DNA from 3 places in the Paenibacillus sp. HJGM_3 genome. Region 2 is predicted to be linked to each of the others. Evidence: riboswitches for the same ligand, from Rfam matches in the RefSeq annotation. Region 2 holds a riboswitch; each other region holds the start of a gene.
The links. A riboswitch is a leader RNA that binds a small molecule or an ion and turns the genes downstream of it on or off. The one in region 2 is predicted to bind cyclic di-AMP.
Positions count from the first base shown of each region.

Region 1: linked by a shared signal. The riboswitch ahead of ACI5FR_RS17190 (TrkH family potassium uptake protein) and the one ahead of ACI5FR_RS31145 (C40 family peptidase) in region 2 are both predicted to bind cyclic di-AMP.
Region 3: linked by a shared signal. The riboswitch ahead of ACI5FR_RS07130 (hypothetical protein) and the one ahead of ACI5FR_RS31145 (C40 family peptidase) in region 2 are both predicted to bind cyclic di-AMP.

Region 1 covers NZ_JBJGED010000015.1:4,579-8,739, reverse strand. The annotation lists gene uvrC (excinuclease ABC subunit UvrC) at 1-418, shown strand, start outside; gene ACI5FR_RS17195 (CPBP family intramembrane glutamic endopeptidase) at 375-2,018, opposite strand; cyclic di-AMP (ydaO/yuaA leader) riboswitch at 2,304-2,451, shown strand; gene ACI5FR_RS17190 (TrkH family potassium uptake protein) at 2,537-3,877, shown strand; gene ACI5FR_RS17185 (potassium channel family protein) at 3,893-4,161, shown strand, end outside.
Region 2 covers NZ_JBJGED010000042.1:49,773-53,933, reverse strand. The annotation lists gene ACI5FR_RS31155 (YheC/YheD family protein) at 1-230, opposite strand, end outside; gene ACI5FR_RS31150 (CapA family protein) at 449-1,549, shown strand; gene ACI5FR_RS31145 (C40 family peptidase) at 1,646-2,209, opposite strand; cyclic di-AMP (ydaO/yuaA leader) riboswitch at 2,216-2,354, opposite strand; gene ACI5FR_RS31140 (NlpC/P60 family protein) at 2,496-3,317, opposite strand; cyclic di-AMP (ydaO/yuaA leader) riboswitch at 3,323-3,461, opposite strand; gene ACI5FR_RS31135 (NlpC/P60 family protein) at 3,598-4,161, opposite strand, start outside.
Region 3 covers NZ_JBJGED010000005.1:16,032-20,192, reverse strand. The annotation lists gene ACI5FR_RS07135 (LacI family DNA-binding transcriptional regulator) at 50-1,042, opposite strand; cyclic di-AMP (ydaO/yuaA leader) riboswitch at 1,322-1,484, shown strand; gene ACI5FR_RS07130 (hypothetical protein) at 1,625-2,071, shown strand; gene uvrA (excinuclease ABC subunit UvrA) at 2,146-4,161, opposite strand, start outside.

The DNA.
Region 1 (4,161 bases), on a different contig from region 2:
CTCGGCCGCCTTGGACGTGCTAGAGAACGAACTGGGCCTCTATATCCCGGTGTGCGGCCTCGTGAAGGACGAGAAGCACAAGACGGCGCAGCTCATGATGGGGGATCCGGCGGAAGTCATACCGCTCCCGCGCGACAGCCAGGAATTTTATTTGCTGCAGCGTATCCAGGACGAGGTGCACCGCTTCGCGATCACCTTCCACCGGGAGACGCGGGCCAAATCCATGGTCGCCTCCCGGCTCGATTCGATCCCGGGTATAGGCGAGAAGCGGCGCAAGGCGCTGCTCAAGCATTTCGGATCGATCAAAAAAATCGGAGAAGCGACCATCGAAGAGCTCCGGTCGCTCGGAATCGGCGAGAAGCTGGCCGTCGACATCAAGAAGGCGTTGCAGGGGGAAGAGTCGACCCCGACGACTTGAGCCGGGCGCCGCGACGACGGTGCCACCACCAGATCGCGCCGGCTACCAGCGCCGGCGAGGCCAGGTAGACGATGCCGGCGAGCGCCAGCCCGGCATCCGAACCGCCGATGAGCGGCAGCGCCATCAGCGTGCTGTCAATGACGGCGTGGGCGAAGAGCGCCGTCAGGAAGCCGTACTTCAGCATGGCATAGCCGAACAGGAGCCCAAGCAGCGTAACCTCGATCAGCCGCGTATACACCGGATAGATCGGATACAGCGTGTGGTTGAACGCCCAGATCAGGCTCGGCGCGAGCACGGCGATGAACTTATGCCGAATCAGACGATGGAAGAAGGCGACGCCGAATAATCGGTAGATCGCCTCTTCGGATATCGCCGCAGCCCAGGCCATGAGCGGGAACAAGCCCGGGTGCAGCAAGTTGTAGTACGAGCTGCTCGGGTCGTTCACCGACCACATGCCGAACCCCGCCTGCGCGATCCACAGCATGACGCCCTGCAGGCCGAGCATGAACAAGGCGAGCCCGTAGCCGCGTCCCATCGAGCGCAGCGTCTCCCGGCCGAACTCGGTTTCCCCCCAGCGAGGCCAGGCGGCGCCATCGTACACCCGCCACATGGTCGTCCCTGCGGTGAGAGACAAGTACGTAACCAAGCCCAAGGCAGCCGCGAACAGGGTCGAGATGATCGATAGCGCGATCGCTGTCGCATGACCGCTGAACGGATCCGGGCTTTCGGAGAAGCCGAGCGCTTGCATCGCCGGCAGCTGGTTCCAGTTGTTCAGGGCGTACAGCCCCACGAACACCAGGGCGAGCAGAACCCCTCGGCGGAACGCCGTCACCTTGCGCAGCCGGATCGCATAATAGATCGCGCCTAACGCCATGATAGCGGTCAGGATCAAATTCCAGCGCGACATGCCGCCGGAGGCCGATTCCTGTCGGTCCAGCCAAGCCTTGTAGGCGTCAGGCGCTTGAAAGCCCGCATGGTAGGCGGTTACCTCTAGTCCGCGCACTTCCACCTCGCGCTCCAGTACGGCGTCTCCTATGCGCTCTCCCGGGATTGTGAACACATAGCGGTAAGGATGCTTCGAATCCGGCCCTCGCACGGTGTATGATTGCGGCAGTAACGCATTTTGCCTCAAATAAGTTTCCGCGATCCGTTGTCCCTCTTCCTTGGCCGGGGCCGAACCGACCGCTTGCCTGCGCCAACCGGCCACGGCGCCCTTTTCCATCTCGATGTCCACCAAGTAACGAGCGCCGGAGCTATTCTCCATCTCCACCTGCCAATATTCAACCGGATACAGCGTCCGGTAGCGTTCGGCATAAGCCGGTGCGAGCTTTTCTTTGGTTAAATAGCCGCTCAGCACGGTATCAACCTGGAACGAGACCGGGCCGACGATACGGAAAGGGGAAGTTCCGCCGGTCTGCTGCTTCACCCACGCTTCTGCGGCCGCGGCAGCCGCCTGCTTCGTCAGAGCGCGGTCGGTTTCGACCGAGAGCTTGGTGCCGTCTCGTCCGTTAGCGACAGGCAGCCAATTGGTGGCGACGAACAGAGCGAGGCCGATCACAGCCAAAGCGATCCAGCGATAACGGTTTACGAATATGCGCATACAAGAGCTCCTTTTTAAGACCGCTTCCGAAAAATTTTGAAACTTGGATAAACTTGGTCGGGGATTCGTAATTAAAAGTTAGCACACCTCGCCGGGAAAACCAACTTTCCCTCCTCACCTCTATTATTATGGCTAAAACGAAAGAAACCGCTCAATAGTTCAGGCTAGTCGATGAAAAGAATGCTCTGGCCTCGCCAATTCCTGAGTGTTAACGCTTTCCGAGCGCTATTTCGGCCCAAAAAGACTTTGTACTACGCTGGGAAGAGGACTATAATACGAATCAATTGAACAAAAAAGCCGAATTTCCAAGGGAAAACGGGGGAACCATTTAAGTAGGGGTGAATTTTGCCAGCGATGCTCGGCATCGTCAGCGAATAGGGTGGCCTGCCACCCGAATCCGTCAGCTAACCTCGTAGGCTATGACAGGGAACCAGACCGCAAGGGCATTGGGCTTCCGATGCCTTTTTTCTGCTGCCTTCCTCCCGTTTTTCCCAGGATACAATTGAGGTGACCCCAGCTTGAGTGTAACGAAAAAGTTTCTCCAACTTACGCCTCCGCAAATTTTGGCGCTTGGTTTTGCGGGGATCATCCTGTTAGGCGGGGTCTTGCTGTCCCTTCCGATATCTTCTTCCAGCGGACTAGGCCTGGACTTTATCGATGCCCTCTTCACTTCTACATCGGCGACATGCGTGACGGGACTCGTCGTCGTGGATACGGGCACTTATTTCAGCGTATTCGGTCAAGTTGTCATTATGATCCTAATCCAGGTCGGTGGACTCGGCTTCATGACGATGGCGACGCTGATCGCGCTCGTGCTCCGCAAAAGAATCTCCCTGAAGGAAAGGCTTATCCTGCAGGAAGCGATGAACCAAGGGAGCATGGAGGGCATCGTACGTCTCATTCGCAAGGTGCTGGTGTATTCCCTCACGATCGAATTGACGGCTGCGCTTCTGTATGCGATCCGCTGGTCGTTCGATATGAGTGTCGGCAAGGCGGTGTACTTCGGGATCTTCCACGCAGTCGCCATGTTCAACAACGCCGGATTCGATATTTTCGGCGGGTTCCGCAGCTTGACGATGTATGTGGATGATCCGATCGTGAATCTGGTGACGATGCTGCTCATTATTTTGGGCGGGCTCGGGTTTATCGTCATCTCGGATGCGATTGAGTACCCCAAAACTCGCAAACTATCGCTGCACTCGAAGGTCGTGCTGTCCGCCACATCGTTCCTGATCGTGATCGGCGCGATTGTCGTGTATGTGTTCGAATATACGAATCCGGCTACGCTGGGTCCGCTGGATTGGACGGGCAAAATTTGGGGCGCCTTCTTCCAATCGGTTACCCCGCGTACGGCTGGAGCCAATACGATCGATATTGTCGGGATGAGGCAGGCGACGCAATTTTTCACGATCATCCTTATGTTCATCGGTGCATCGCCGGGTTCGACGGGGGGCGGGATCAAGACGACGACCTTCACTACCTTGATCGGGGCCGTGATCGCCATGATCCGCGGGAAGGAAGACATCGTGTTGTTCCATTACCGGCTCGCGAAGGACCGCATCTACAAGGCCATCACGTTGACCATTGTTGCGTTGTCCCTGCTCGTGTTCGTGTCGATGGTGCTGTCTACCACGGAGGATCACAACTTCCTGATGATATTGTTCGAGGTAACTTCCGCCTTCGGTACGGTTGGGCTCACCATGGGACTTACGCCCGACTTGACGGTGTTCGGCAAAATACTGATCATGCTTACGATGTTCGCGGGTCGACTCGGGCCCTTGACGCTCGCTTATGCGCTTGGACCTAAGGCGGAGAAAGAGCTGTACCGGCACCCGGAAGGCAAAATTATTATCGGTTAGGGGAAATGAGTAACAATGAAATTAAAACAATTCGCAGTCATCGGGCTCGGCCGCTTCGGCTCCAGTGTGGGGGCGGAATTGATCCAGCAAGGCTTCGAGGTCATGGGGATCGACAAAAACGAAGAGGTCGTAGACGAAATGTCGGATAAGCTGACGCATGTCGTGGCCGCCGACTGTACGGACGAGGAGACGCTGAAGGCGCTTGGCATCCGCAACTTCGACTGCGTTATCGTGGCGATCGGCGACGATATCCAGTCCAGCATCCTGACGACGATCCTGCTGAA
Region 2 (4,161 bases):
GTCCGAACGACGATGTCGTCTCCGTCCTTGGTTACTTTTATAACTCCCTGTCCCTTCATGCCCAAGTCCGGCTTCAGGAAGACGACGGGGTGCTTGTCGACCATCCGGGTGAAAGAGTCTGCCGAAAACAGCTCCGTTTCGGGCAAATGGGGGCGAATCTCCTCTTCGCTCCAGAGCGACTCGTGCTTCAGCCATTTTCTGCCCGGATAATTGTGCATTCTTCCATTCACTGTAGGATCTCCTCCGTGTGCTGTACAACGGTTGCACGTCTGATGAATAGGCTTCTATCGACGTACTGTATCCTATTCCATACCCCGCAAAAGAGTACCATGCCGATAGGGAGTAAGGGGGATAAAGGGAGACCGCCAAAACTGGGCGGATATCTAAGGCCGGACAAGGGCCGGGATCATATGATGGTCTATATTGACCTAACAAATGGAGATGAGCCATGAGTACTGACATTACAATTGCAGCGGTGGGGGACTTGTTGATCAAAAGCCGTATTATCGCGTCGGCTCGGGTTTCCGGGGACAAACGTTATGACTTCGATCCGATCTTCGAGCCCGTGGCCTCGTATTTGCGCAACGCCGACTTTACGATAGGCAATCTGGAAACGAATTTCGCTGGGCCTACCTCAACCACGCGGTCCGATGGAGGCTATACGGTACCCAAGAGGAACCCGAAGACAGGGTGGCCGCTGCTGAATTGTCCGGATCAATTCGCCGCTACATTGAAAAATCTCAAGTTCGACGTGCTCTCCACGGCCAATAATCATTGTATCGACAATGGCGTGAGCGGACTTAAGCGAACGTTGAAGGTGCTCGACGAGCATCAACTCGCCCATACGGGTACCGCACGCACGCCGAGCGAGTCGCAGGAAACGTTGATCAAAACGGTGAAGGGGATCAAAATCGGGGTGCTCGCCTATACGAAAGGCACGAACCGCATGCCCTTGCCCGCAAGTTCGGCGTGGGCGGTGAACCTGATTGACCCGAAGCGGATCGTCGAAGACATCAAGCGGCTGAAGAGCAAAGAGGTCGATCTCATCGTGGCGTGTATGCACTTCGGAAGAGAATACAGCAAAACGGCCAATCCGGAGCAAAAAAAGCTCGTTCAATTAATGTTCGAACATGGGGCGGATATTATTCTGGGCGCCCATTCCCATGTAATTCAACCCGCGGTCTTCTATAAAGTAAAGGAGCGGTCCGGGGCAAGCAAGAAAAAGTTTGCCGCGTACTCGCTTGGCAACTTCATCTCCACGCGCTTGTACAAAAACGATCATACGCTGACTGGGGTCATTACCCAGATCCATGTCCGCAAGCAAGACGACGGCACGACCCAAATCATGAATGTGGACTTCGTTCCAACCTGGGTGCGCGTGTATAAATCCGGGAATAAGCCGGTCTTCCGAGTCGTACCGCTAGCGGGCGCGCTTAAGAAGCCTGCGGACACGTCGGGTGGCGAATGGGAACGCATGTCCAAAATGCACCAGCACGTGAAAAGACACATTCCTTTGAATCCGGACCAAAGCGGATTGAAGGTTCTGTAAGCGGGGATCCCTGGATTTATAATGCTCTAATGCAACAAAAAAAACCAAGCACCAGCAGCCCGAACGGGCGGCTGACGCTTGGTTTACTTTTGTTGCTTAGTTAATAACGCGTCTTGCAACGGTAAATCTGCTCTTGTAGTAGCTGTTTTTGTAGATGTTCGTAATCGTGACGTCTCGGCTGCTGCTGAGGTTGTGAATCATTTTGCCGTCGCCGATGTAGATCCCGACATGACCTACGTCGCTCTTGCTATGCGAGCTGCCCATGTTGCCGAAGAAAATCAAATCGCCTTTTTTGAAGTTGCCCCATGCCACTTTCGTCCCTACTTTAGCTTGAGAGTCATCGTCCTTGTTCACGAGACCTACGCCAACGTTAGCCAGTCGGTACACCAGGTACGTAAACCCGGAGCAGTCCGTCTTGTACGGTGCGTGCGCTTCTTGCCGATTCCGCCAATTGACATACTGGACTTTGTTTTGCAAGGACAGTGCGGTTTGGACTACTTTGTTCCGCTTGGCGTCTGCCGAAGTTGCGGCTACAGCCAATTGGCTGCTTGCTGCCACGGTGTCCGTAGGCGCTGCGGTTTCAGCGGAAACCGAAACGGCTCCGATGATAGGACTCAGTGCCAGAGCACCTGTCAACACTACTTTCGCAAAGCGATTCAAAATAAATCCTCTCCTTTTCGCGGCCTGCGAGGTTAGCTGTCGGATTAGGGTCAAAGAGTAATCACCCTGCCGCTCATGCGGCTTCACCCCATAGTTAAATGGGTCCCCCGTGCTTTTTTATGTCAAGCTTCGGCCTTTATATTAGAATTTTTGCTTCCAACCTATCGATTCGATCGAGGTTTGATGAAGCTTTTTCATTCTAACATGCGAGAAAGGACAAATTCATGGCGTAAATGTTTCCAGTTTAATGATAAATTAAGCATTCGCTGTTAAAATAGCATGCTTCTTACTGCGTGATCACTTTCGTATATTTGCTGTTTGTAGTAATGTAAAGCGTTTTCCCATTCACCTTGACTTGGTACCAATACGAGTTCGCTTTTTTGATCAATTCGGCCTTCTCACCTAATTGCAGCCTACCCATATCAGCCGAGTTCAGACTTGCGGCAGCTTTTAAGCCAACCCATCCGTGGTCCGTAACGACATATTGTTTCTTCGCTTGCGGCGTACTTGGCTGCGGCTGTGGCGACGGTTGCGATTGTTGCGTGTCATTAATGACGCGTCTAGCAACAGAGAATCTGCTCTTGTAATAGCTGCTGTTATAAATGTCCGAAATGACGACGTCTTTGCTGCCGTTGGCGTTGTGTATCATCTTCCCGTCGCCAATGTAGATCCCGACATGGCCTACATCGCTCAAGCTCTTGGAGCTGCCGATATTGCCGAAGAAAATCAAATCGCCTTTTTTGAAGTTGCCCCATGCCACTTTCGTCCCTACTTTGGCTTGAGAGTCATCGTCCTTGTTGACCAAACCTACGCCAACGTTAGCCAGTCGGTACACCAGGTACGTAAACCCGGAGCAGTCCGTCTTGTACGGCGCGTGGGCTTCTTGCCGGTTCCGCCAATTTACATATTGGACTTGGCCTTTCAAGGATAGTGCAGTTTGGACTACTTTTTCCCGTTTGGCGTCTGCTGAAGCTGCGGCTACAGCCAATTGGCTGCTAACAGCCAGAGTGTCTGTCGGCGCTGCCGTTTCAGCGGAAACGGAGACGGCTCCGATGATGGGGCTCAGTGCCAAGGCACCTGTCAACACTACTTTCGCAAAGCGATTCAAGTAAATCCTCTCCTTTTCGCGGCCTGCGAGGTTAGCTGTCGGATTAGGGTCAAAGAGTAATCACCCTGCCGCTCTTGCGGCTTCACCCCATATAGGAATGGGTCCCCCGTGCTTTTTTATAAGAAGCTTCGGCCTATTCTAGTTTTGCTTCCAATCCTATTGAATGATTGAGATTGGTTGGAAACGTTTTTATTCTAACATGGGAGAATTGGGCATTCATGACGCAAATGTTTCCAGGTTAATGTTAAATTAAGCTTTTACTGTTAAAATAGGATGCTATTTACTCGGTGATCACTTTCGTATACTTGCTGTTGGTCGTTATGTAAACGGTCTTTCCATTCCACTTGATTTGATACCAATACGAGTTCGCTTTTTTGATCAATTCGGCTTTTTGGCCGAGCTGCAGACGTCCGACATCCGCGGAGCTCAAGCTTGCGGAAGCTTTCAGGCCCACCCATCCGTGCTGCGTAACGACATACTGTTTTTTGGCTTGCGGTTGGCTAGGCTGCGGCGATGGTGTCGGCTGTGGCGATGGTGAAGGCTGTGGCTGTGGTGTCGGCTGCGGCGTCGGTTGCGTTTGCCCCCCTGTAGGAGGCGTCCACTGCGGAACGGGCTTCTGCGGCGGAAGGACGTACGAATTCGGAATAACCGGCGCTTTGGCCGTATGTCCCGCCATCCCCTTGATCGCATCGTCAGGCAGCACGCGTCTCGCGGAGTTGAACTTTTCCCCCCACCAGTAGCCCCAGCCGTCCACTGTGCCGAGAGCCGTAGGGTTTCCATCTGCTCTTGTCCCGATCACGACAGGTTGTCCATCCCGATTCGTTCCCATATAGATGGCGACGTG
Region 3 (4,161 bases), on a different contig from region 2:
AATATTATGTGTTAACGTTTACACATCCAACATCATGGCTGACGCTCGCTCACTCCCCTAACCGAATCTTAAACTGAGGGACGAATATGCGGCTTTCCCTCATCTTCGTCTCATCCGTCAATCGCTTGAGCAGCATTTCAGCCGCCGTTTCCCCGATCAATTCCGGGTTTTGTACGATCACCGACAATCGATGCCGGAATAGCGAAGCGAATTCCAGGTCGCCGAACGACACCACCTCTAAGCTATCCGTTGCGACCCCGAGCTCCTTCATCCCCAGATACAACCCGAACGTCATCTCGTTGTTGGCGGAGAAGACGGCAGTCGGGGGTTCCCGCAACGACAGAAGCGATCGGATCGCCTGTTTGCCGGAGGCGCGTGTGAAATCTCCTTGAACGACCGTATCGCTCGGCATCGGGATGCCTGCCGCTTCAAACGCTTCGACAACGCCCCCGTGTCGTTCGTTCGCGGTTCTGATATGGTTGGGGCCGCCCACGATCCCGATGCGCGTATGCCCTCGCTCCAGCAAGAAAGTGACGGCATCGCTCGCCGGCGACCGGTTGTCCTCCATGACTAGATCGGCCCCGACGCCCGTGATGCTGCGGTCTACTAGCACGAGCGGAATTCCTGCCCCCAATATATGGCGCAGCTGCTCCTTGTTGCCGCCGGTGCCGGCCAGTACGATGCCGTCGACCCGGCTGCTGCGCAGCACGTCGAGCGCCTCCCGCTCCTTCTCGGGATTCTCGTCCGAATCCATGAACAGCACCCGGTACCCTGCGGACAGCAGTTTGCGCTGCAGCGTGCCAGCGATCGCCGTGAAGTACGGATTCGTCATATCCGGTACGATCATGCCGATGCTGCGGGACCGGTCCAGCTTGAGACTGCGGGCGATCGCGTTCGGCTGGTAGTTCAAGGTCTGCACGGTGCTGAGCACCTGCTGCCGGACTTCGTCGCTGACATATCCGGTTCCGTTTAACACCCTCGATACAGTAGCCGTAGATACTCCCGCAACCTTTGCTACATCTTTGATGGTCAGCTTGCGCACCTTGTCCTGAACACCTCCTAACTCTTGCGGTTCAGTTAGTTAAACGTTTACACATCTAACGTAGCACAGGATTCGGAGCCATGCAATCGGAGAAATCGGCTTCCCTCTCCCTATTAAGCAACGATGAGCTTCGTAGAGCAAAAGGCAAGATAATGAAAGTCCCAGGCAAGTTTATCCGCTTTCCTTTCCCAAATAGGTCCAATACCCTCTTTTCCTTCGCTGCATCCGGTTTTACAATGTCGTTTGTTCGTCGTATCATTTGGTTCAACAAATCCATATGTAGTCAAAACGCTGAATTCCGATCCAGGAAGCGGGGGAACCACCGGAACGAGCCGTCGCGGCGGCATCGAATCCATGGGGTGAATCCGAGGCATCCGCCAAGGTAGGGCACTCTCAAGCCCGAATCCGACAGCTAACCTCGCAAGCGTCATTGAGAGAGCCTGACTCGCTCATCCAATTCGCCACGCCCTGCACGCGTTGCGACACGGGAAGCCCGAGAACAGACATTCTCTGTTCGGGCTTCTTTTTTGTTGTACTTGTTACTCGATCTGCCCAATATGATCTGCAAAGGAGCTCCGCCTAATGGTGAAAGCAATCGAAGCGCTGCCTGACTTGAGCCAATCCGACTTAACCCTCTACCGGATCGGTTCAATGAAACTGTTCCTGTTCGATTACGATTGGTTGGAAGGCTTTGCTCCCGGGTCGGGAGAGCGGGGCTACACCGGATTGTTGAGAATGGCGGCCCGGGGTGCGGTCGGCTGGGGCTCGTTCGCTTTGCCCCGCGGAGAACAGCCGCTCGACCTCGTTAAATGGGCAGCGGTCTATACTCCACTCAAGGGCCTCTCCATCCCCGAAGCGTTTCACGTCATTCAAGGCAATCGGCTTTGCTGGGGTACGGTGAGAGGCGATCTGGTTGCCGCAGCGCTTAACGACCTGGCTGACAATATCGAATACCCTCCCGCGCACGACCCCTTCCAGCTGGAGGAGGATGAATGTTTGCGGCGATCGGTTTCGTATTTCTCGTTCTAACGGACCGCGTTCCAAACGAAGAAGCCCCCATCCGAGTACCGGATATGAAGGCTTCCTGTCAGACGTATGCGCCGTTACCTTAACACTTCTCTTAAATAACGACCCGTATGGGAGGCGTCGATCGTCGCGACATGCTCCGGGCTGCCGGTCGCAATTACTTCACCGCCCTTGTCTCCCCCATCGGGCCCGATGTCGATGACCCAATCGCACTCGCGGATGACATCGAGGTTGTGCTCCACGACGATGACCGTATTGCCGGCGTCGACCAGCCGGTTCAGCAAGATGAGCAGCTGCGCGGTATCGCGCGGATGCAGCCCGGTGGACGGCTCGTCCAGCAAATAGAGGGAATGACGCTTCGTCTTCCCGCTCAGCTCTTTGGCCAGCCGGATCCGTTGGCCCTCGCCGCCGGACAACGTTACGATCGACTGGCCCCAATGAAGATAACCGAGGCCCACTTCGTTCAGCAGCGCGATCTGTCCATCCATCTTCGTCCGCCCTTGCAGGAGCGGCAGGCTCTCTTGGACCGTCAGATCGAGCAGCTCGGAGATCGACAGTCCGTTGTAAGTGATGCGCAGCACCTCATCCTGGAACCGCTTGCCGCGGCAAACCGGGCAGCGTACCTCAAGCCCGGGCAGGAAGAACATATCCATCGGTACGACACCGAGCCCTTGGCAGTGCTCGCAGCGCCCGCCCGGAGTGTTGAACGAGAAGTGCTTCGCCGTCAGCCCGGCCTGCTTCGCTTCCGGCAATCCCGCATATAGATTCCGCATCGCGGTGAACACGTCCGTATACGTCGCCACATTGGACCGGCTCATCCTGCCGATCGGAGACTGGTCGACGGTCACGATGTTGTCGATCGCGCCGAAGCCGGTAATGCTCGCGCAGCCGTGGCGCTGCTGCTCGTCACGGCCTCCGGCGGCGACGAGATCGAACAGCAGCGTCGACTTGCCGGAACCGGAGACGCCGGTGAGGGCGACGAGGCAGCCGAGCGGGAACGCTACGTCAATATGCTTCAGATTCCGCTCGTACGCGTCGCGGACTTGGAGCACTTGACCGGTCCCCGGACGTCTCCTTCGACCTTGGGCTGCACCCAAGCGTCGAACATCCTCTTCCCGCAGGAAAGTACCGGTGACCGACTCGGGGTTCGCCATCAATTCCTTCAGCGTCCCTTCCCCGACGACCCTTCCGCCGAAGCTGCCGGCCCCGGGACCCATGTCGATCACGTGGTCTGCAGCGCGCATCATCTCGACATCGTGCTCGATGACGAGCACCGTATTCCCTAGGTCCCGCAGCTGCTGCAGCACTTGAATCAGCCCCGCCGTGTCGCGGGGGTGCAGGCCCGCGGTCGGCTCGTCGAGGATGTACAGCACGCCGGTCAGTCCCGACCCTATGATGGAGGCAAGACGCAGCCGCTGCGCTTCCCCGCCGGACAGCGTGATCGACTGGCGGCTCAGCGACAAGTACCCGAGCCCGACGTCGACAATGCGTCCCGTCCGAACGATCAAATCGTGGAGCAGCGATTCCACTTGCTCTCGGGCGTCCGGCTGCAGCTCGCCCATGAGCCGCTCGAGCCAGAAGAGTGCGTTCTGGAGCGCCCATCCGGAGATGTCGGAGATGGCTGCGCCGCCGACCATGACTTGGCGGATGGCTGCCTTGAGCCGGGCTCCATGGCAGACGGCGCACGTCTCTTCCTGGAACAGCGCCGCTTCCCCCGATTCGCCCCCCTTTTCTTTGTACCGTCTCCAGATTCCGGTTACGACACCTTCATATTTGCCTCCCGATACCGATTTGGGCGGTTTTACGTCGGGATAATGGGCGATAAATGACTCGCTCTCTACGCCATAATAGAGCAAGTCTCGCTGGACGGCGTTGTAATCCTTGAGTGGCACATCCGGATCGAACGTTAGACCGTAGTGATCGGCCGCCGCTTTCATGATGGACACGTTGTACTTGAGCCAAGCGTCGAACCAGATCGTTACGCCGCCTTCATTCAAGCTCTTCTCTTGGTCGAAGACGGCATCCAGATTTAGGCTCACGGTATGGCCGAGGCCATCGCAGCCTTCGCAAGCCCCTTCGGGCGTGTTGTACGA